DNA from 3 places in the Ruegeria sp. HKCCD4315 genome. Region 3 is predicted to be linked to each of the others. Evidence: riboswitches for the same ligand, from Rfam matches in the RefSeq annotation. Region 3 holds a riboswitch; each other region holds the start of a gene.
What was found. Region 3 has a riboswitch for cobalamin ahead of GS646_RS22030 (energy-coupling factor ABC transporter permease). Riboswitches for the same ligand answer to the same signal wherever they lie in the genome.
Positions count from the first base shown of each region.

Region 1: it holds a riboswitch for cobalamin, as region 3 does, so the genes downstream of both, GS646_RS05280 (DUF1636 domain-containing protein) here and GS646_RS22030 (energy-coupling factor ABC transporter permease) in region 3, are expected to answer to the same signal.
Region 2: it holds a riboswitch for cobalamin, as region 3 does, so the genes downstream of both, GS646_RS19055 (DUF4198 domain-containing protein) here and GS646_RS22030 (energy-coupling factor ABC transporter permease) in region 3, are expected to answer to the same signal.

Region 1 is NZ_WVRN01000001.1:1,064,385-1,072,292, reverse strand. It holds gene GS646_RS05300 (VapE domain-containing protein) at 39-2,399, opposite strand; gene GS646_RS05295 (hypothetical protein) at 2,538-2,801, opposite strand; gene GS646_RS05290 (SLC13 family permease) at 3,390-5,246, shown strand; gene GS646_RS05285 (NAD(P)-dependent oxidoreductase) at 5,327-6,283, opposite strand; cobalamin riboswitch at 6,430-6,647, shown strand; gene GS646_RS05280 (DUF1636 domain-containing protein) at 6,741-7,115, shown strand; gene cobW (cobalamin biosynthesis protein CobW) at 7,117-7,908, shown strand, end outside.
Region 2 is NZ_WVRN01000002.1:240,896-248,803, reverse strand. It holds gene GS646_RS19065 (ABC transporter substrate-binding protein) at 1-734, opposite strand, end outside; gene GS646_RS19060 (LacI family DNA-binding transcriptional regulator) at 731-1,888, opposite strand; cobalamin riboswitch at 2,105-2,308, shown strand; gene GS646_RS19055 (DUF4198 domain-containing protein) at 2,437-3,222, shown strand; gene cbiM (cobalt transporter CbiM) at 3,228-3,839, shown strand; gene GS646_RS19045 (cobalt ABC transporter permease) at 3,836-4,414, shown strand; gene cbiQ (cobalt ECF transporter T component CbiQ) at 4,414-5,196, shown strand; gene GS646_RS19035 (energy-coupling factor ABC transporter ATP-binding protein) at 5,193-5,849, shown strand; gene GS646_RS19030 (aromatic ring-hydroxylating dioxygenase subunit alpha) at 5,960-7,006, opposite strand; gene GS646_RS19025 (LysR substrate-binding domain-containing protein) at 7,106-7,908, opposite strand, start outside.
Region 3 is NZ_WVRN01000003.1:28,382-36,289, forward strand. It holds gene GS646_RS22000 (lysylphosphatidylglycerol synthase domain-containing protein) at 1-942, opposite strand, end outside; gene GS646_RS22005 (heavy metal-responsive transcriptional regulator) at 1,032-1,445, shown strand; gene GS646_RS22010 (DUF411 domain-containing protein) at 1,730-2,206, shown strand; gene GS646_RS23070 (GDCCVxC domain-containing (seleno)protein) at 2,418-2,636, opposite strand; gene GS646_RS22015 (hypothetical protein) at 2,641-2,964, opposite strand; gene GS646_RS22020 (MerR family transcriptional regulator) at 3,110-3,529, shown strand; gene GS646_RS22025 (transglutaminase-like cysteine peptidase) at 3,877-4,500, shown strand; gene GS646_RS22030 (energy-coupling factor ABC transporter permease) at 4,606-5,289, opposite strand; cobalamin riboswitch at 5,365-5,578, opposite strand; gene GS646_RS22035 (L,D-transpeptidase) at 5,794-6,456, shown strand; gene GS646_RS22040 (hypothetical protein) at 6,499-6,771, opposite strand; gene GS646_RS22045 (cation-translocating P-type ATPase) at 6,960-7,908, shown strand, end outside.

The sequences.
Region 1 (7,908 bases), on a different contig from region 3:
CGCGAAAATTATCGAAATTACACTTTCTTGCGGATTTGCTACACTTTCTTGCGGAATTGTTTGTTGCCACGATTGGGGTCAGTCACTTTCATGTCACCCTTGGTGTGCTTCCAACCCAACCGTTTCAGCACAGATTCAATCCGCTTTTTCGCTGATGGTCGTTGGCGTGGGATAAGTGCATCATCACCAATCACAGATTTTATTTCTGGGATCGTCACCACATCCCGACCTTCCAGATAATTCGCAATCCGAACGTGCCATTCATCTTCTTCGACGCGTTCCTGCTGGATGATCTTGGCTTGCGCTGCGATGTCGCGATCCAGATGCCACTTTTCACCACTCGAATATGCCTGATACGCTTCGGCCCAAATCTGATCGCGGTCGCGGATCAAACCAGCCACATCCAACGGCAGCGTGCATTCCACGATCCAGAACCGACGTTCACCGGCTGCGTCCTTCAGGTAATCATCCCGGTTGGTCGATCCGGCCAGAACGCAGCGGCGTGGATACCGGGCCTGAAGTTCGGTGTGCATGGTCCGCTGTTCATCATATCGGCGCGTCATGAAGTGGCGTGCGTCTTCCAGTTCTGATTTCAAGATCGACGTCAATTCAGCCATTTCGACAATCCACTTACCGGCCATGTTCACCGCGATCCGTTCATTGTCCAAACCGGGCAGACTGTCGGTGAACCATTCATCGACCGGGACCAGCGCGCGAAGCAGTGACGACTTGCCGACACCCTGTTCGCCTTCAAGGATCAAACCATTGTCCATCTGGCATCCGGGGTCCATGGCGCGGGCCACAGCCCCGATCAACCATTTGCGGCCCACCTGCGCGACGTACGCCCCGCCAGAGGGGTCAACGCCCCCGTAGGTGACCAACCACCCATCCAGACGCCGTACGCCGTCCCAGACCAGCCCGGTCAGATATTGTTGCACCGGCTCGAAACGGTTGTCTTCAGCACGCAGCGTGATGGCGGTGTCCACATCCGATTGCTGGATGCGCGGGAACATGGGATGGCGAAGCAGTGCGGCACGGATGCGTTGCTGATCGTTCTTGGTCAGCGCGCGGCCCGGTTCCGGATCGATCATGCCGGGGAATGGAACGGTCACGATGATCCGACGGGCAAAGGAATCCCATGCAAAGCAATCGTGCCATTCAGGCGTGTTGTGCATATACGCGACGACATTGGCCATGCTGTTGATGATGACTTCCTGATTGCCATTGACCGCGTGCGGCATAAACTCCCGATTGACCGGGACCATGGGCGGCATCGCAGGCGCGTCAGGGGCCGTCACAGGGCCGTCAACGCCCGGTGGCAGCAGTATCTGCCCATCCATGGGCATACCGGCCTGCACAGCGCCTTTCAGCTTGGCTGCTAATCTGACGCGTTCGTCCAGATTACCGGGCAATACGCCCCCGGTACATTCGCGGGCCAAGGTGACCAGCGTGCCGAATCCGACGCTGTTGTCCGGTTCGATTTCCATCCATAGCCGGTCCGTTGCCAGCGGGTCATTCTTAGTGGCCAGTGCGGACCATTGCTGGAAGTAGGGCAAGCCGTTCCCACCCAATGACGCCTTCAACGCAAACGCGACCCGTCGCCAATCGTCATATGACAGTTCATCGTTCTTCAGATACGCCATCACTTCCGGCACCAGTGCGGGATCGAACGGTTCCGCCCCAAGATCGGACCCGGTGCCGTCGGCATTGTTGTGTCTGGTTTTGCGTCCGCGTTTCCAGCCGTGCTGTTCGATGATGACGCAGCATTCTTCGACCAGTTCGTGCAGCAGTTCAGCATTAATGGACGGGAACGCGTGCAACGACATCATGTCCCAATTGAACCACTGATACGGCACGCCGGTCGGATGCGTTCCGGCAATGACCACTTGGGTTTTGGTGCCGCGTATCTCTAAGCCTTGGATGTTGTCCGGATTGTCATCGATCCGGAAGTTCACCTGCATCGACTTGATCGGATCACCATCGACGCGAAACAGCCACAGCTTCTTCGGTTCCTGTCCGACGCGCACGGGCCACTGTGCCCCGCCCCGGTTCCAGATGTGCTGGTGGATCGCGTTGGCCAGAACCGGATCGGTCAGGTCCGCATCAAATGACACCCAGTCGCGGCCCTGTATCAATCCGACATTGGCGTGCAGTTGGTCAAACCGGGTCGCCATGAATTCCGACATGACAAACGATGGCCAGCGTCCCAAGCCGTTCCACTTTCCGGCATAGAAATCCCCCGGCACCTTGCCGCAGGTATCCGGATCAACCTTACTGTCTTCATGTAGTTCAGCACCGGGCGGAATGACCGGGATGGTACCCATAAACCCAAGGCGCAACGCCCACATATGCCATCCAAAAGTTTGCTGTTGCTGCGGGGTGGGTGTATTGTCATTCATATCTGACGATCCTTTGGCATTGAGGGTTGTTGTTTTGTTTGCCCCCGGCCCACTCAGGTCGGGGGTTTTTCTTTCGTCACCGATGGATCGCGTCAGTTCGGGTCAGCCACACCCGCCACCATCGGCCCTTTGGCTTTTTTAGAGCGTAAACAACGCCCGCATTTCATCCAGCATCCCGGCACGAAACGCACCGGCATAGGCTTGGGGTTCAGCGGCACGCCACTGGCTGTAAACCAGATAACCCTTGGTGCTTTCCCGCAGGCGATCCGGCGTCCAGCGGTGCTTCCGGATCATGTGTTTGGTCGCTTGTTTGAGGTATCCACCGCGTTCAGCGGCACGGTATGCGCCCCGGCTTCCCTGCTTCCATTCGCTGGGGTGCCGGTAGCGTTTCGCGTCGGCCAATACTCTGGCCTTCGTCCAATGTTTATACAGTCTAGGCATGGGGCCAGCATCGCCACAATCCGCTGGCCCAGCAAGCGATAAATTGCTAAAAGTCACATGTGATCAATGACTTACACTTGCTAACTTAAAGGAAACTAAAATGATCGATCTGGACGCAATCATCCAAGAACGCGTTGACGCCCTAATAAGTGAACATCTGGGTCAGGCATTTTGCAAATCCGTGTACACCGGTTCGATTCCGGTACTCGCCTCCACAACATCTTGTTTCCACGTTAGCATTGAGTTTTCGAAGCTTGTGAACGTAGCATTTTGCGTGATTGTCCTGGCATATGGGTTTCATTAAAACCGCAACCCAAACAAACAAGAATTGATGCCCTGAGGCATGCGATGAGGCAACGACCCAAGTATTTGAAGTGAGATGCAATGGGCGGGGGCCTAAATGCACATAGTCGCGTGAGTAACATTATGTCAAAATTTGGGTCGTAATCGAAATTTCATGACAATGAATGCGGGATGAACTAAAGGTTTATTTCAGAATAAGTAATAAGTTCTGGACGTCTAGTGGAACACATAGCCTTTACCTTCGAGATGGGGGTCGTTTGCGCCCTTCTCGCCTTCACAGTTTTCCTATTTGTGTCCGAGGTCGTCAGAATCGACCTTTCCGCCATACTGGTTTTGGTTCTTGTCGGCTTGCTAAGCTACGCACCCGGCCTAGAAAATCTGGCGGATGTGCCGCGTCTGTTTGATGGGTTTGCGTCAAACGCGGTCATTTCGATCATTGCGGTCATGATCGTTGGTGCTGGATTGGACAAAACCGGCATCATGAACAAAGTTGCGGCCGTTATTCTGAAGTACGGCGGCAAATCGGAAAGCCGCGTGCTGCCGATCATCTCGGGAACTGTTGGCGTCATTTCTTCCTTCATGCAAAACGTTGGCGCTGCGGCCTTGTTCCTGCCAGTTGTCAGCCGGATATCGACGAGATCGGGCATACCGCTGTCGCGCCTGCTTATGCCGATGGGGTTCTGCGCGATCCTGGGGGGGACGATGACGATGGTGGGGTCCTCACCGCTGATCTTGCTCAACGACCTGATCCAAACGGCCAATGACGGCTTGCCGGACAATCAGAAAATGCAGCCGTTCGGGCTGTTCTCGGTAACACCGATTGGGGCGGTGCTGATCCTGACAGGCATCGGGTACTTTCTGCTGCTGGGACGCTGGGTTCTTCCTGTGCAGGAAGGGGCCGACAATACGGGCACCGGTCAGGGCACACAAGAGTATTTGCAGCGGGTCTACGGGCTAAAGGCAGATGTGTTCGAAGTTGTTGTGCCTGCAGACAGCCCGCTGGTCGGGCAGATCCTGGCCGATATCAACCATGAGAACCACCTGTACATCATTTCAACTTTCTATCGTGGCAAAACGTCAATGGTTCAGGTTCTGACCGCTGAAATCGCAGCCCCTTGTCGGCTGGCGATTGTCGGACGGCGTGGCGAGGTAGAGGTTTTTGCGAAGAAATTCGGCTTAACAGTTCTTCCCGATCTGGATGTTTTTGTTGAGGAGTTCGCACCCACCAACGCCGGTGTCGCCGAAGTTGTCGTTACCCCCGACAGTAAATTGATCGGCAAATGCCCGCGCGAGCTTTTGTTCCGCAAGACATACGGTATGTCGCTTCTGGCTATTCACAGAGGGGAAGAAACGCTCAGCCACGTAGAGACCGATGATCATCAGTCCACTCAGATCGGGCTGGAAAAGTTTCATGCTGGTGACATGCTGGTCGCACACACGCGGTGGGACAATCTGATGCGGATCACCCGCGATCCGGATTTCGTTGTGGTCACAAGCGATTTCCCGCAGGAGGAATTGAGACCTCAGAAAGTCGGGTGGGCGCTTGCTTTTTTCGCTATTTCAATATGCCTGATCCTGTTTACCGACGTACGCCTTTCGCTTTGTCTTCTCACAGGGGCAGCTGGCATGATGCTGAGCCGCGTTCTCAGCGTGGATGAGGCTTACCGTGCCGTTGGATGGAACACTGTTTTCCTGCTTGCCTGCCTCATACCTTTGGGACAGGCGGTGCAAAATACCGGCACAGCCGCATGGATCGCACAGCAGATCATGGTCATTCTCGACGGCTGGCCGCTTTGGTCGCTTCAAGCGGGCATTGCTGTTCTGGCAACGGCGTTTTCATTGGTCATGTCGAATGTTGGCGCCACCGTTCTGCTCGTACCGCTGGCTGTGTCCATTGCAGTGGCTGCCGGAGGCAACCCTGCAGTCTTTGCGCTGACCGTTGCCATTTCCACCTCGAACAGCTTCATCATCCCGACCCATCAGGTCAATGCGCTGATCATGGGTCCGGCAGGGTACAAGGTCATGGATTTCGTCCGTTCAGGCGGCATCATGACCGCGCTGTTCCTTGTCGTTTCATTGGTGATGATCAACGTTATGTACTAGCGCGGCAATCGGGGCCGGATTTCTGGGCTGGCCCACCCCGATTGCCGATTACATTTCGTTGGAAAGGTTAGCTTGAACCTCTACGCCGAGCCCCGGCCTTGCGGGACAACCTCATACCCCGGCTCTTCCGGTTCATCATCTTCCATCTCCGGCGGGAAACCGGGGGCTGTGATGTCCAAACCAGTCGCCTCTTCCAGACGTTTGATGATATTCGGCGACAGCTCGCGATCGCCATACCGGGCAATGCCATCTTCAAAAATCTTGATCATGACCGGATTCATTTCCAGAGGCACCCCGGCGCGGTCCGCTACCTCTTGAAACAGACCAATGTCCTTTTTCACCAAGTCCATAGTGAAGGAGATGTCGCGCGAACCATTCAGTATGACCTGACTTTCCGTTTCATGCACAAAGGACGTACCGGACGAGATTTTTATCGCCTCATATGTCGTGTTGAGATCCATGCCCGCCGCCTTTGCCGTGACCAGCGCTTCGGCGCAAGTGATCAGGTTGGCTGTGGCCAGATAGTTGGTCAGCACCTTCAAAACCGAGGCAGAGCCCAATTCACCCGTGTGCAAAACACGCCGTCCCATGGTGGTCAGAAACGGCAGAATCCGCTCAAAAGTCGCACGGTCACATCCCGCGAAGATCGAGATATTGCCGGTGGCCGCCCGATGGCACCCGCCCGAAACCGGGCAGTCCACTGCCGCGCCTCCGCGTTCGATCACCTCGGCCCCCAAACGCTTGACCTCGGCCTCATCGGTTGTCGACATCTCCATCCAGATTTTGCCGGGGCCCACTTCGGGCAGCATCTTTTGCATGACCGCATCTGACGCCGCAGGCGATGGCAAGCAGGTGATGACCGCATCGCAATCGCGCATCAACTGTGCCGGGCCTTCGGCTGCCTTTGCGCCAAGGGCGACAAACGCGGCCACCAGATCCGCGTTCAGATCATGTACCGTCAGATCAATACCGTTCCGCAGCAAGGATCCCGAAAGCTTGCCGCCAACGTTTCCCAACCCGATGAATCCTACTTTCATATGTCGCCTCTCCCTGCTGGCTTGTACCTGTCATGCGATCACGGATTTATCTGACCATTCATGCCGCCCAACGACAACCACAGGTCGCTTTTCACACCCGCCTCCTGATGTTACGCGCAACGCGCTTGACAAGCGGGCCAGCGGTGCCGCATGACCCATTCGTTGGTGTCGGCAAGAGCCGATGAAAAGGGAATGCGTCAACGGATCTTCCGCCAAACGCAGCCGCCCCCGCGACCGTGACCGGAGAGGGTGCCCAATGCCACTGGCCTAGGCCGGGAAGGCGGGACATCCGACAGAGGACCCTGACGTACCGGGCCTCTGACATCCGCAAGCCGGGAGACCTGCCAACACCCGAAGTTGAAACCGGGCGGGGTGTTCCGGTATCGGGTCCATGTTGCAACACGTGGCCCGCTTGAAACCCCGTCCCCCGCGAAGAGGATTTGGGGGGATGAGAGACATGACTGAGACCACACCGGTCGAACTGCTGGTCTGCACGACCTGCCGCCGCGGGCTGCCCATCGAAGACGATGCGCAACGCCCCGGCACTTTGCTGCACCAGGCATTGGAACAAGCCGAACTGCCTGAAGGCATCACCCTGAAACCTGTCGAATGCCTTTCGAACTGCGATCAGGGCTGTTCTATCGTGCTGCGCGGTGGCCCCGATCGCTGGACCTTCGTTTACGAAAACCTGAACGAAGTGGACCATGTCGATGTAATCGTCGACGGCGCAACCAAGTATCTGGCCACCGAAGATGGCCTGGTGAAATGGCGCGAGCGCCCTGAACATTTCCGCAAAAACTGCGCTTCGCGCATTCCCCCGATTGGAGCCTGACATGTCGAATCTCGAAAAACTTCCCGTCACCGTGATCACCGGCTTTCTGGGCTCGGGCAAAACCACGCTGGTCAAACACCTGATGCAGAACCCGCAGGGCAAACGTCTGGCTGTTGTCGTCAACGAGTTTGGCGATGTGGGCGTGGATGGCGATATCCTGAAATCCTGCGCCATCCCGGATTGCCCTGCGGAAAACATCATGGAGCTGGCAAACGGCTGCATCTGCTGCACCGTCGCGGATGACTTCATCCCGACCATCGAGGCGCTGATGGCGCTGGAACCGCGCCCCGAGCACATCCTGATCGAAACCTCTGGCCTCGCCCTGCCCAAGCCGCTGCTGAAAGCGTTCGACTGGCCGGATATCCGCTCAAAGATCACTGTCGATGGCGTGATCGCTCTGGCCGATGCCGAGGCCGTCGCCGCCGGTCGCTTTGCCCCGAATGTCGAAGCTGTCGATGCCCAACGCCTCGCCGACGACTCGATCGATCACGAAACGCCCCTGTCCGAGGTGTTTGAGGATCAGATCTCTTGCGCCGACATCATCCTGTTGACCAAGCCTGATCTTGCAGGACCCGAAGGTGTGGCCAAGGCCAAGGAAGTCATCGCCTCCGAAGCACCGCGCCCCCTGCCTGTTGTCGAAGTCGCCGAGGGCGTTGTGGATGTCCGCGTTGTACTGGGTCTGGAAGCCGCAGCCGAAGACGACATGGATGCACGTCCGTCGCACCACGACGGTCATCACGATCACGAACATGACGATTTCGAAAGCATCATCGTCGAGTTGCCGGAACAAACC
Region 2 (7,908 bases), on a different contig from region 3:
TTCCAGAACAGCTCACCGGGAGGCGAAGCTTTGGAAATAGCCTTGTAGAAATCCAGAACTTCGGTGGTCTTGGCCTCATCAAGCGGCTGGAACCCATCGGGGCCAACAGGGCTGACACCGTTTGCCAGGAAAACATGCTCCAGCACCTGGCTCATGAAGTTCTCGTCAACTTTGGTGGCCGAAACAAAACCATACATTTCTGGCGGGTTATGCAGCGCCTCAAGTGCGGCCTGAATATCAGCAAAACTGTCAGGCGCCTCCAAGCCGGCCTCTTCGAACAGGTCCTTGCGATAGACAACCATTTGCGTCCAGCCATCCACCGGAACCGAGGCGGTCTCACCATTGAACGCCGCCATGCCCAAGGCACCCGGAGCGAAAGTATCAGCGCCCAGTTCTTCGATCACTTCGGTCGCAGCTTCGGTGTCCAGAATGCCAGCTTCGGCCCACGGCAGGGCGTACTGCAACGGGTGGTAGACAACATCTGGCAAGTCACCTGCGGCAAAGGCTGCGGTTGCGCGGGTGCCCAAATCTGTTTCTGTGACAGGTATCACCTCGACGGTTGTTCCGGTCTCAGCCTTAAACTGGTCAGCCATTTCCTGCTGTTTCGCCAGACGCTCGGGCTGCTCTTCGGTCGTCCAGAAACGGATCGTGTCCGCCTGTACCGACATGGCCGTCAGCGCCAGTGCCAACGAAGAGCCGAGCATCAGCCTGGCTGCTTTTGGTGTAAGTTTCATGGTCGGTTTCCTCCCCGATTGTCTTCCATGGATCGTTTGATTTTTTTCGCCAACTCGTTCGAGGTCAGCAGTGGCGGCCCGTCAGAGTCGCGTTCAATCAGCACCGCCTGGCTGAGCTCGCGCAAAGTTGCGGGCTCTTCCCCTCGGGTCTGACGTATAAGCATCGTTGCAAGGCGTTCGCCTGCCCGTTTGGAGTCGACGCTGAACGTCGTCAGCCCGGGGCTGGCGTATTGGCATTCCGGGACCCCGTCATATCCAAGAACCGAGACATCGCGCCCGATCTCAAGGCCAAATTCTGCGCAGACAGAGTAGCTTCCCAGTGCAGCCTGATCCGTCGCAAATACAATCGCGGTCGGCGGGACAGGAAGACGCAATAAAGCGCGCGCTTCAGCGGCCCCTTCCTCGCGGGTGCGCGCGCCTTCTCGGATCAATTCGGGATCGACTGGCAATCCTGCAGCCCTAAGCCCGTCGACATAGCCATCCCGACGCAGGTGGCTGTAGTTGAACTTGGGATCACTGCCGACAAACCCGATACGGCTGTGACCAAAACGGACCAGACGTTCGACCGCGTCGCTCATGGCTATTTCGCCGGAAATATCAAACCACGACGTATCGTCCTGATAGCCGGTTCGGCCATATCCTGTCCGACCATAAAGGATGAAAGGCACCTGCAGGTCGCTGAGGTACCCAACTCGCGCGTCATCTACTTCGGTACGCGGCAGGATAAATCCATCGGCCTTTCGTTCTTCGACCAAACGGCCCAAAACATTTAACATGTCCTGCTTCGACTTCGCGGTCGAGATTGTCATCGTCCAGTCAGACGCACTTGCAGCTTCACAAGCCCCTGCCAGAAAGTCCTGAAAAAACGGATTGTGCCGGTCCGGTTCTTCACTGTTGATGACCATGGCAATGGCACGCACGCGCCCCGTTCGAATAGCCTGAGCATGGCTGAGCGGGCGATACCCCATCTTGCGCGCCGTCACCTCAACACGCTTTCGCGTTGATTCTGAGATGTCGGAATACCCGTTCAATGCACGCGACACGGTGCTTTTCGAAAGGCCAAGGTGATGTGCCAATTCGTCAAGCTTCACCCGCCCACCGGACGCGGCGCGCTGGGACCGGATTTGTCGCTGTTGCAATTCGGGATTCGCCATCATTCTTTCATTTAACTGTTCCGAAACCGGTTTCGGCAATCAAAAAATTAATTCCAGCAACCCGCTACGGACAATCCCCGCAATCAACGAACAGGTCACAACACCAACACTTAGACATCACCGCAGCCGATGAGTTTAAAGCGGAACACCTCCGGAATTCGCAGATGACCCTTCCAATGCCGCAATCGGGAGTTGACCGTGCTCAAGTTTTTCTGTCATCAACGCGCCATGTTCGGTTCCGGGGAGTCACCCGGAGGCAATAGGGAATGCAGTGCGGCACATTCTTGGCCAATTCTGCAACTGCCCCCGCAACTGTAAGCGGCGAGCGAGACTGATTACGCCACTGGGTCACACCCGGGAAGGCCAGTTAAGCGTTTAGACCCGCAAGTCAGGAGACCTGCCGAACATGCGCCCTCGGAAAGGGTGCTCATCATCGGCGACGGGGTGTGCGCCGGATCTGTTTGCCCGATGGGGCAAATAGTTTCGCATTCACCCATGTCAAAAACCAATGCGTGCCGGGGAAGGCGCGACGTGAGAAGGACGTATTTGTGAAACACTTTTTGTTGGCCGCGGCCGCTACTGCGGCGCTGCCCGCGCTGGCTCAGGCTCATTTCTTGCTGGAATACACCGAGGATACCATGATCGAGCGTCCGGGCGACGTTCCTGTCAAGTTGGTCTTCTGGCATCCGTTTGAAGCCGGGCACGTGATGACCCTGGAAAAGCCAGAAGAATTCTATGTGATCCACAATGGTGAAAAGACCGATCTGCTGGGTACATTGGAAGAAACCACATTCGAAGGCCCCGAAAACAGCGCCAAGGCATTTCTTGGTTCGGTCCCGGTTAAGCGGTCCGGCGACTATGTGCTGGTGACGGTACCTGCGCCTTACTACGAAGAATCCGAGGATATCTATATCCAGCAGATCACTAAGGCTTACCTGAACCGCAATGAACTGCCCACCGACTGGAATCAACCGCAAGGGCTGGCGACCGAAATTCTGCCGTTGAACAAGCCCTATAACGTCATTGCAGGTTCCACCTTCACCGGCCGTGTACTGAGCGAAGGCGAGCCGGTTGCCGGTGCTGAAATCGAAATCGAATACATGGCAGCTGAGCCCGATCTGGCGGGAAACGGTGCGAAAGATGCCACGGCATCCCCACTACCGGGCGGCGCATTGGTCGCGATTTCAGATGAGAACGGCTATTTCACCTTTGGCGTACCGAAAGCGGGTTACTGGGGTTTTGCCGCTTTGGGTGCGGGCCCAAAAACCGAACATGAAGGCAAAGAACTGAGCCAGGATGCTGTGATCTGGATCCGCGCCTGGGATCTGGAGTAACCCCTATGCACATCGTGGACGGAGCCCTTTCGAACCCAGTTGTGATCGGCGGCGCAATCGCAGCGGCTGGCGGCATTGCCATAGGGCTGAAATCGCTGGACCTGGACCGCATTCCCACGGCGGGCGTGCTGTCGGCCAGCTTTTTTGTAGCCTCGCTGATCCATGTGCCGATCGGCCCGTCCTCTGTGCATTTGATACTGAACGGTCTAGCTGGGCTTTTGCTTGGCTGGGCCGCTTTTCCTGCGCTGTTTGTTGGCTTGCTGCTTCAAGCCGTGTTTTTTGGTTTTGGCGGTTTGACTGTGCTTGGGATTAACACGGTCAACATCGCACTTCCGGCGGTGCTGACATGGATGATCTTTGGCCGTCTGATCGCACGCGGCTCTCCGCTGCAGGGCGCTGTTTGGGGCGGCATCAGCGGAGCATTTTCGATTGCAGCCACTACGGCCCTTGTCGCTGTCTCTCTGGCTCTGTCTGGTGACGAATTCCTACCAGCCGCGAAACTGGTCTTTTTTGCACATATTCCCGTTATGGCAATCGAAGCGGTACTTACCGGTTTTGCTATTCTATTGGCCCGCAAGGTCAAGCCTGAACTCTTTCTTATAGGCGCCCCCGAATGAGACATCTGATTTTTGCAGTTGCGGTATGGCTTACCCCACTTCCTGCGCTGGCCCATAAAGTTATCACAGGGGTCTTTCCCGCAGGCGACGCGATTGAAGGGGAATTGGGCTTTTCCAACGGCGACATGGCTGAAAACCAGGAAGTTGTTGTTTACGGCCCCGATGGCGCTGAACTGGGGCGAACAGTCACAAATACCGATGGATTCTTCCTCTACACCCCCACCGAACCTGTCGCGCACACGTTCAAAGCAGATCTGGGCGCTGGTCATCTAGCCGAGGTCACCATGCCCGCCGAGGAAGTGGCTGAGATTTTGGGCGTGGATGCCGAGCTTGTAAAACCTGCTACGCAGGTTGAAAACGCAAACGATGCCGCGACGACTGTTGCGTCATTAACCGACGAGGAGCGCGCGGCCATTGCCCAAGCGGTACGAGACGAAACCCGCCCTCTGCGCCGTGAGATTGCAGCCTATCGCGAACACAACGACTTGCAGACCGTTCTGGGTGGGATCGGCTACATTATCGGTCTGTTCGGCATCGGCTTTTATGTCGCTGCACGCCGGAAAATGGCCGCCTGATGGCTCACGCTCTGGAACCCCAGGCAAAGACGCTGGCCGAGGCTGATGCCAGCGCACCCTTCGGGGTGATCGGAGAGTTGGACCCTCGGATGCGGATCGTGATGGCGTGCTTTTTCGCTGTTGTAACGGTTTCGCTATCCAGCATCCCCGCGTTGATTGTGGCTCTGGCAATCTCTATCGGCCTGCTTTTGATGTCTCGCCTACCCGTGCGCCGCACACTTAAACGCATGGCCATGATGGACAGCTTTATCATCTTCATGTTGATACTTTTGCCCTTTTCCATGCCCGGTGACGCGATGTTCACCCTGTTTGGGTATCCGGCCAGTTGGCAGGGACTGTGGAAAGCCATTGAGATTGCTCTGACAGCCAACGCCGTGGTCCTGACCCTGATGGTTCTGGTCGGTACGTTGGAACCCGTCACTCTGGGTCATGCTTTGCACAAACTGCGCTGCCCAGATGCTCTTGTGCATTTGCTGATGTTCACCATCAGATATATCGAAGTCTTGCGCGAAGAATATCTGCGCCTTCGCGGGGCCATGAAAGTTCGTGGTTTCCGCCCCGGCACCAACTGGCACACTTATCGCAGCTTTGGCTATCTGGTTGGCATGATGCTGGTGCGTGCCATCGAACGGTCAGAACGCATACTTAGCGCCATGAAATGCCGCGGGTTTTCTGGGCGGCTACTTTTGCTGCAGGATTTTCATCTGACCCTGCGCGACTGCTTGTTCGCTGTGACCCTGGGTTCGATCTGCCTCGGTCTTCTTTGTCTGGATTTCCTATGACGATCCTTAAACTCGAAGATATCCATTTCGCCTATCCCGGGCAGGCATACGTGCTGGACGGTGCATCGCTTTCACTTGATCCGGGGCAACGCCTGTCAATAGCAGGGCCCAATGGCGCGGGAAAATCTACGCTGTTTCGCATTGCCCTTGGGTTGCAGAAACCAACTGCAGGACGCGTGATTGCCCTTGGCAAGGACCGACGGGCCGAAGCAGATTTCCACGAGGTACGCCGAGAGATCGGGCTGGTGTTTCAAGACCCCGACGACCAACTGTTTTGCCCCACCGTCGCAGAAGACATCGCGTTCGGACCGCTCAATCTGGGCCGCAGCAAGGCCGAAGCGCTTGCCATCGTTGACAAGGTTCTGTCCGATCTGGGCTTGATGCACCTGCGGGACCGCATCACGCATAAATTGTCCGGGGGCGAAAAACGGCTTGTAACCCTTGCCGCCGTGCTGGCAATGGAGCCGCAAGCGCTGTTATTGGACGAACCGACCAATGCGCTCGACACCAAGAACGAGGCCCGTCTGCTGGAGATCCTAAAGGATCTGCCACAGGCCATTTTGCTGGTCAGCCATGCCCCATCCTTCCGCCAGGCATTGGCGCCGGACACGCTTGAGCTGAGAAATGGAAAGCTTGTTTCGGCTGGATTTTGACCTGCAAGACACCAGTTTCAGCTGGCTAATACATTGCACCAAGATCCTGCCGATCTGCCCTATTTCCGGCCACGTTTCCTATCATTTGAAGTGGTTCGTTGGACCAGAGCTCAGGCCTGAACTGCAATATCGGCGGATGCCGTCTCAGCTTCAATGGCAGTGTCCAGCGCCTTGCGGAACAGTTTGGCCCCCTTGTCCAAGCCAAGATCGATATGAGGTGTCTTGGCGTGCTTCATGCCAAGATGCACCTCCTCCAACACCTCTTTGTCCTCAAGAAAGGCCATACGCGCGCCGTCATTCATGAACTTTGACACTTCAGCATTGTCTGGATCTGTATTGCGATGCTGGAACCAGAAATAGCGGGTGCGGTCTTCGTCAATCGGCGTCATGAAATTGTACGAGATATTGACATAGGTCTTGTCGACCGGGGGTTTGCCATAGCCGCCGGTGCCAACGGGCGTGTAAACGGACTTGTTCAGCGCGATGGCAGGCAGGCACATCTCGTAGTGCTGCAGCCGATCACAGTCGCCCTCGAACGCGACCAGATTTGCGTAGTACGGTGAAGGCGGTTTGTTTTCGATCCAGCGTGACACGATCACACCGCGATCGGTTTTCTCAACATCCAGCGGTTCTTCATCCGTGCCCGCGCCCGCAAAAGACGTGACATGGACCCAGGCCACATGGCTGGGGTCCAGTAGGTTGTCGCAGACCCACAGGTAATGGCAGTCGATATCCATCACACCACCATCGGTTTTACCCCAGCTGGGGTCATCAAAGTTCTCAATCGGAAAAATCTTGTCCGGATCCGCAAGGGCAGGATCACCCATCCAAATCCAAAGATACCTGTACCGATCCACCACCGGATAGGATTTTACGACCGCCCGGCGCGGGGTCATTCCGCGCTGGGTTGGGCTATCAGTACATTTGCCTGAGCAATCGAATTTTAAGCCGTGATAACCGCATTCGACAACATCGCCGATCAGGTTGCCCTTTGAAAGGGGTAGTTTACGGTGGGGACAAGCATCTTCTAGCGCGACCGGGGTACCGTCCAGTTGTCGATAGAGCACGATGTTTTCACCCAGAAACGTCTCGGCCTTCAGCTCGCGCCCGACGTCCTTGCTCCAGGCGGCGACATACCAACAGTTTCTCAAAAACATTCAGCTCTCCAATGTTCAAGGTGCCTTTTGCCAGTGTGAGTGGCTGAACGCTCATATACCATGCCAGAGTTTTAATGGCTTATATAAGCTTGGCTAATTTCAAAAAGATGCAGACTGCGGGATTTCGGGTTGCGTGGCAACTTCGGAGTGAATCCATGTCAGAAACTCGGACACTTTGGCGCTGTCTTTGGTTTCATGCGGTCGCACCAGCCAATAAGACAGCGGGGATTGGGTCATTTCTTTGAAGGGTCGGACCAAGCGGTCGTCGCTCATCATATCAATGACCAACGGTTCCCGCCCTAATGCCACGCCTAAACCTTCGATTGCCGCCTGCACAACCATATTGGACTGTCCCAATCGGCGTGTTCGAAGCGCGTTTGGCAGAGTCAGACCACAGCGCCGCGCCCAGAATTCCCATGTGGGGCTGGCGGCCCCGTGATGCAGGTTCTCATCCACCAGCATCGTGTGTCTGGCGAGGTCTTCAACGTTTCGCAGATCGGGCAACAGCGACGGCGCGCAGACCGGGAACAATTGCTCATTCATAAGCAAATCGACCTGATAGCCAGGGTAATCGCCCAACCCGTACCGAATTCCGATATCGGCATCCGCACCAGAAAATGGAAATTGCCCTGTGTCAGTCGCAATAGAAATCGACAGGTCCGGATGTGCCATATCAAAGCGTAAAAGGCGTGGAAACAACCAGTTGAAGGCAAAACCTGGCAGGCAAGAAATCACAATTGTCCTGTCCGAACGGGTTTTGTCCCTGAGTTGCGCGCACACATCTGAAATGCGACCTAACCCTTCTGAGATCGCAAGTGCGAGTAGCTCGCCTTCGCGGGTCGGGCGTGACTGGCGTGCACCCCGAACCAGCAACTCGCGCCCCAACCATTCCTCAAGGCTGC
Region 3 (7,908 bases):
GACCACCAGAAGGATCGTCAGCACATAGTTGAACAGGATCATCAGAAGGGCGGTTTCGTCCGGAACGCCAAGCACCTTGAGCGCGAACCCCGCCCCAAAGACAAAGCTCGCCGGGATGCGCACGAAACGACCCAGAACCATGGCGAACCCGGCAAACACCATCAAGAACAGGTAATCCCACGCGCTCAGCACCACGCCAACCGCCAGCCCGGCCCACAGGAAATGGGTTGTCGCCACCAGCTTACCCGCAATGGCTGCGGCAATGGCGGCGATGCGGCGGGCCCGTGCCTGTGGCCAGACGATCCCTTCACCGAGCGCGGTGCGCAGATACGCGCCATCGGCCCCGATGCGGGCGGCAGCCCAGTCGAAGAGTCGGCAGACCAGAGGGTCCTCGCTGAGAAGTGACGCGCGGAACCGGAACAGAACCCAAAGCAGGCTGCCGAAAAGCATCAGGTTCAACAGGCCCGCAACGCTCAATCCCAGCCGCAGGTCACCCTCGATCTGTGGAATCTGGCCGGCGGCGGCCACCGCTCCGGCAAAAAGGGCGAAAACGACGCCGTCGAGGAACCGGGCGATGATCGCGGTTGCAAGCACGGTCGCCATCTTCAGGCGGTCGAGCCGGGCAACCAGCCAGGCCCGGACCAGCGGGCTGATGCCGAGCGGGACAAGGACATTTGCGCCATAACCTGCCAGTAGCGCCCCCGTCAGCCGCAGGGTGCCGACCGGTTTCACGTCGAACAGGATCTGCCGCCACTTCCAGCCGCTCATCAGCTGCTCCAGCAGGATGGTGGCGGCAAGAATCGCGATCCAGAACATGTTGGCTCCGCGCAGGCCCTGCAGAAACAGCGCAAAATCGAGGCTGCCGTAGAGCGCAAACACCAGATAGAGCGCCAGGGCGGAGCCGAATATCGGCAGCAGCCACCGTTTCAGGAAGGTCCGCATTTGACATCCTCGCAACTACCAAGACCCCAATGTTTTAACCTCCGTATCATGATACGGTGTCAAGATGACGGTGACGGAGGGAGACCGCGATGCAACCACTCAAGATCGGCCAGGCCGCGCGCGAGACCGGGATAGGCGTCGAGACGATCCGATTTTATGAAAGGAAGGGCCTTGTCACTCAGCCGCCGCGCCCAATTGACGGCGGCGCGCGGGACTATGGTGGTGACACGCTTTGGCGGCTGAAATTCATATCCGGCGCTAAGAAGCTCGGATTTTCGCTGGCAGAAATCGCGGAAATTCTGGAGTTGCGCACGGCACCAAATACCGAGTGCGTCGCGATGCAGGCCAGAGCGCGCAAAAAGCGGGACGAAATTCAGGAACGGATCGACGGGCTTGCACGGTTGAGGAACAATCTGGACGAGCTGATCGCGGCGTGTCCGGGGCGTGGTGGAATTCAGAACTGTTCGATCGTGGGTGCCATAGAACGCAGCAGTGAGAAATAGGCGCAATTCCGGCCTTGAACGGAGGGTAGCGGAGTTGCTTGCGAACCGGGTTATTGCCAAGCAGGACCCAGAGCGGCAGGTGCAGCGAAAAAAGGAGAGCGAGGGTTCCGTTTCCGAGCAGAGTTTGCGTCAGATCATTGTGAGAAATCCCTGCGTCGCCCAGAAAGCCATATCTGATGAGTATCGGAGGGTGACGGACAAGTCGGCCCTGTAAATGCGGTCCAGCTTTAATCCTACCGGTGCGATTTTATGTCGGTTTAAAACAAGTTTACCCAAGAGGGAACATGACAATGAATAACCTGAGCCGCCGCCGCTTGATGCAAGGAGCCGCGGCAATTGCGTGCAGCGCGGCGCTTCCCGCCTTAGCGAAAATCGGTCCCTCAATCCATGTCCTGAAGGATCCGAATTGCGGGTGCTGCGGATCGTGGATCAAAATCATGCGGGCGGAAGGTTTTGAAGTAGGCGTGGAAAACAGTGCTTGGGAGGCCTTGAACGCTTACAAAACTGCCAATGGGATTCCGGAGGGCATGATGTCATGCCACACGGGCCGCGTGGAGGGCTACATGATCGAAGGACACGTCCCGCCCGCTGACATTCGGCGCCTGCTGGGCGAACACCCGGATGCCGTCGGACTGTCGGTTCCGGGAATGCCTTTCGGCTCGCCAGGCATGGGGCCGGAAAGCGAACGCGAAGCTTTTGACGTCTTCCTGATCCGCAAGGATGGAACCACAGAGGTGTTCGCCAGATACCCGGCCGCATGAAGTTCCGATGGCGCTGGCAAGATCCTGAAAAACGCGGCGCTCGCTTCTTCTGCCCGGTTTACGTGACATTCTTCACGGCAAACCAGTTGATCCGTGACTTCACGCCTGCCTTGTCCTACCGGGCAAGTTCCAGCTTACGGTGAAAAAATACCCGCGTCCGCAAAGCCTGATGACCGGCTTTGCGGACAAAACCGACATCCCGGCCGCCGTATCAACCGCAGCATTTGTAGCCCGCCTGAATTGGCGGGCATGGAGCCGATCCGTAGGAACAGTAGACGCAGCAATCGCCGGGAAGTGGCTTCAGGACTTTTCCGCAAGATGTGCATTCGTAGAACCACTGGCACGCGTCTGTTGGCATCGTTTCAGGCCTTGAATGTCCACATTCCGGGCAGATGATCGTGCTGACAAGGTTCGGGCGCTTTTCACTCATGGCGTCACATCAAGGTTATCAGGAAATCATTTATTCGGATTTCGTTGAGCACGATAACCCAAGCGATGGCCGTCAACGCAAAACTGCCTGTCAGCCACCATTTGAGGCGGTCGAGCGAACCACGGCGATACGCGACGATGCCAGAGAGAAACAGCAGGGCCGTCGAACCGCCGAGCACGTAATAACTCGCGGCGGCGATCTTGCCGAATACGGCCAGCCAGCTCCCTCCCAAGCCAAGTAAAATCAAGGCCATCGGCAAGATGCAGCAGGTCGCAACGCCAAGTGCGGTAAACGATCCAATAAAACTCGCGCCAACAAACTTGCTCATGGTCAGCTTTCTCCGGCTTTGACGAACTCGAACGGAAGCCGGTTCGACTTCCTCGATTCTTGCTTCGCGCGGTTTGTGAAATTCGACATCATGACCGACAACATGCATCCTGTAGTAGCTACAGGTTCAAGGGAAAGGTCATCACATGATTGCGATTGGCGAAGCGGCGAGATTGATCGGTCTGTCGGTCGAGACGATCCGCTATTACGAACGGGAAGGCATAGTCGAGAAAGCCGGTCGAACCGCCTCGGGACGCCGCGCATACACGGAACGGGAAATCTCCGAGCTCAGATTCATCAAACGCTGCCGCGATCTTGGCTTTACCATTCAGGATGCATGCGCACTTCGCGAATTGTCCAAAGCGCCCGAGCAAGCTTGTCGTGACGTCGAAGACGTTGCAACAAGACATCTCGACAACGTCAGGTCAAAAATCGCCGCCCTCCAACGGTTGGAGCAAGCACTGGCAGAACTTGTGCAGACCTGCACCGAGGGTGCGGCCTCATGCCCCCTGCTAACGGCGTTGCTCAACGAGCCTTTCGTCAAAGATGTCATTAGCGGCCACTAATTGCAGCGCCTGGAAAACCGAAACTGGCTATCTCAGCTTGCGGAGGAGCGGCTTCATTGTCCCGGTATTCCGTAACCCTCAGCGATGACGGCCGATCTCTGTTGTATTTTTGTTGAATGAGAGAATTGCGATCAGCTTACCCTCTAATTCGCTCTGTTAGCTATGCCGGGCTGGTGATGGCGTGGATGCTCTGATGCTGTCAACTAAGGAAGAAATACCAAAGAATCTGCAAATTTTTGCCGCTTTACCCCTAGAGGCTAAGAAGCTGTTGCAATTCCCCTAAGCACATGAAGGCTTGGAATAAAACACATTGGCCGGGGAAGTTTGGATACTTTAGAGGAACGAGCATGGAGAAGGCAGATATGACAAATCCCACTTTAGTTCAGGGAGTGTTATCGAAAAACCTGCTGGGTTATCTCCCAATGGTCTGTTTTATATGCAGCTTTTTTGTGTCTGCCGCTGCGTCGCAAGCATCTGAGCTTCCCTCGATCGGTCTTGATAGAAAGATTGAAGCGCCATCGGGTGCCAAAACACTATGCAAAGATTATTCGTGGGCGTGCGCGAGCGCTCGTAGTTCTGGTCTCTCCGTGGCGCAAGAAAATCAGATCGTTAAAACGATCAACACGCGCGTCAATCGAAGGATTCGTGCCGTTTCGGATCAAAGCCAATATGGGACAAAGGAGTACTGGACACTGCCGACGCAAGGGTCAGGAGATTGCGAAGACTTCGCTTTGCAAAAGAAGTTTGAACTTGTGCAGAATGGTTTGGATCCTACGAAGCTACTAATTGCGACTGTCTTGGACACCAATCGCAATGGCCATGCTGTTCTTGTCTATCGCTCGAGTGAAGGCGACTTGGTTCTGGACAATGTTACCAACAGGATCAAAACGTGGAAGGAAACCAGGTATCTATTCCTAAGAATACAGGACCCACTACACCCTGACCGTTGGGTGCAGGTTTTTAGCGGCTAAAAGCAAATGTGGCGCGCCCTCGAGACGCGCCACGATAAGCTTTGGTCCTGCGACTACCAGTTGTTTCGCGGCAACCCCAGTTTAGGGCACCGCTTCAAACTTTGGTCAAGCTTCCGCAGCGTTGTACAAGCGCGGAGTCACCAGACCTGTGCTGTTCAAACCGCGCATCGCCTTGGCTGCCGCAAGCACTGCTAGATCAGCAATCGGCTCGATGACTATTACCAGCATATAGGCACCGCCAAAGGACAGAACCGACGCCATAGTTTCAGCACCAAATCCCTGGCCGTAGAAAGCCCAGAACGCAACCCATGCGACTACTCCCCCCTGATACATCGCACTCAGGGCAAGAGCTTGGCCATATTTGAGGTCAACATATGCTGTACCGGGTGCAATGATGCGGCTGGCCAATGCTTGTAGCGCAAATAGCGGCACCAGCAGAGTGGTTAGGTTGATGAAGTACTGCGGAAGATCGAACGGGGCAAAAAACACCCCCTGAATCAGCAGACCGGCTGCCAATCCAAAAGCCGCGGGTGCAGCACCGAGAAGCAGGAACAGCGTCGACCCCAGAATGAAGTGGACTTCAGAGACACCAACCGGGAAGTGTGGCAGGACTTCAAAGAAAAGGAAGACACCAACGGTGGCGAGCACCGAGCGCATGACAAAAGATGCAGGTCCATTCGCACGCAATGTGGAAAACGTTTCTTTCGCTGCGTAAGTAGCCGCGCCTGCGGCGGTAACATAGGAAAGCGCGATTTTGGCACCATTCACGATGCCCGGTTCGATGTGCATTTTATTTCTCCCTACCGCCTCACCCGGCGGCTTGTCAGGTTGAATCGGCCGTAAGGCCGACAGATACAGTCTGGGCATAGCCCGGCGTTTTACGGCAGGTCTCCTGACTCGCGGGTGCTCGCTCCGCCAACCTTCCCGGTTCCATTACGAACCAGTGGTGTCTTGGCATCGCTCTCCGCTCACAGTTGCGGGGGCAGTTACGGAATTGGCGCCGTTAAAAACACCGAACCGTATTCCCATTTAATCCTTTTGGCTTCCGCCATCAGGAACCGAAAACAATTCACCGCTACAATGGCGGCTTCGTTTCTGTCAATTGTCTTTGCGACCTAGTCCGAAGTAGACTCGACCGAAGTAGGGTTCACGCAACCGGCGACATGGTCGACTAGGTAAACCAAGTGTTACCTGAAGCCTCTTGAAGCTCTAGCTGCTAGAGGCTTTAAGACTCGAATTTGATCGCGAAAATGCGATGCAAATACATTAAACTTGTGAACCAGGACGAGATCTATGCTGACAAGGCGCCATTTCATTCAATCAACCACTGCGCTGTTCTCCGCGTCTGCGGCCAGTCCATTGATCGCCAAAACATGGCCAACCTCGTCGCAAAAGACCTATTGGGACAGCCAGGTCACGCCATTTGATTACGATCCAGCGACCTCAAATCCATGGGGCGTTCATGACCGTTTTTTACCACGACGTGTCGTAGCAAATGATGGTTTGGTTCCTGGTGACATCCATGTCGATGCCGTCGCGCGCTATCTTTACCATATCGAGGAAGGCGGGACAGCAATGCGCTATGGCGTAGCGATCGCGCGTGGGAACCTTTACGAGCCCGGTACCTATGCTATCCGGCGCAAGGTCGAGTGGCCACATTGGACACCAACGGCTTCAATGATCGAGCGCAACCCCGAATACGCGGAATTTCGGGATGGCATGGAACCCGGGCCAAGTAATGCTCTCGGCTCTCGAGCCCTTTATCTATACGTTGGGGATCGAGATACTTATCTCAGAATCCACGGTACACCTCAGCCCAGAAGCATCGGTGGTCGCGCAAGTTCTGGATGTGTTAGAATGATCATGGCCCATATCAATGATCTCTACCCACATGTAAAAATCGGCTCGACCGCATACTTATACTCGGCCGAAGATAGCGTCACAGCCCGCTCATAAATTTTGGGCAGCGTAGGTGGACGTCGCTGCCCTCTTTTTTTATCAGGCGTCGCGCGCGGCGCAGATCGGAGCGCCATTCGTCGCGCGCAATGGTACCAATGTCGTCTCGACAGGTCCGCTGTGCTCATACCAGAAGCAATTGTCATCTGGTAAAAGGCGTGCCGTAGCCAGATCCTGCCCCGGCCCTGCCAGTGCAACGACCGAATCTGGCAGGTTACCTGGTTCGAATGCTTTGCTTTTGCCCCCTGTGAACTGGGCTGAGCAACCGGCAGTAATCGAGACTAACGTGATGGTAATTGCGATCCGTTTCTGCATTGACCTGTTCCAAATTTTTTACGTCTTCTGCGACTAGATTGCATTCACGCGGCCAGCCCGCAAGAAGGAATGAAGCATCAATATCGCGGGCAACGAACCGGATTGAAAAAAAATTGAAAAAGGTATTGAAGCTCTAGTTGCTGTAGGAACTATTTGCAAAGGACCGCAGAGATTCTTGAGGTCTAACTATGTCATCCGATACCCACAACCACGACCATGACCACGAAAATAGACAAGGTCACAACGCGTGCGGCAGTAGCGGGTGTGGTGACATCGCGCCCGTCGGTCCGATTCCCGAAGGTGGCAGAAGCTTTCAGGTCTCTGGCCTTGATTGCGCCGAAGAGGTTGCGATCCTGAACCGGGTTATCGGCCCGAAAGTTGGTGGTGAAGAGCATCTCGCTTTTGATGTCATCAACGGTCGAATGACGCTTCTTGAAAGTGCTGCCAAGATGTCTGACGAAGATGTCATGCTGCTGGTTGCCAGTACTGGTATGACCGCCAAACCATGGGATGACGGAAATGCCGCTCAGGACCAGGCGGCGCATATTGCACGTCAGCGGCGGTTCACCATCCTCAGCGGAGGGTTTTGGGCAGCGGGTTTTGGCTGGCACATTTTCGAAACAGGCATGGGCGGTGCGCTCGGGCTGTTTTCGGGACATGGTGAGGTTCCGATGCCTTTGCCCGAGGCAGCTTTGTTCGCGGTCGCGATCTTGTTTGGCGTCTGGCTGGTGGCGCCCAAGGCCTGGTCTTCGGCGCGACGCCTTTCACCGGATATGAACCTGCTGATGGTGGTTGCCGTCTGTGGCGCTATCGCTTTGGGCGAGTTCTTCGAAGCGGCAACGGTGGCATTCTTCTTTTCGCTCTCGCTTTATCTGGAAAGCTGGAGTGTCGGACGGGCTCGGAACGCGGTATCCGCGCTGCTTGATCTGGCCCCCCCGACGGTTCGGCTGGTTCGTGCTGACGGCTCAGAGGCAACGGTCCCGGCGGCGGATGTCTTTGTCGGTGACAGCTTCATCGTTCGGGGTGGGGATCGCATTCCACTTGACGGGGAAGTCATCGAAGGGGCCGGTGCCGTTGACCAGGCTCCAATCACAGGTGAAAGCGCGTTGATTCCCAAAGAGCTGGATGATGAGGTCT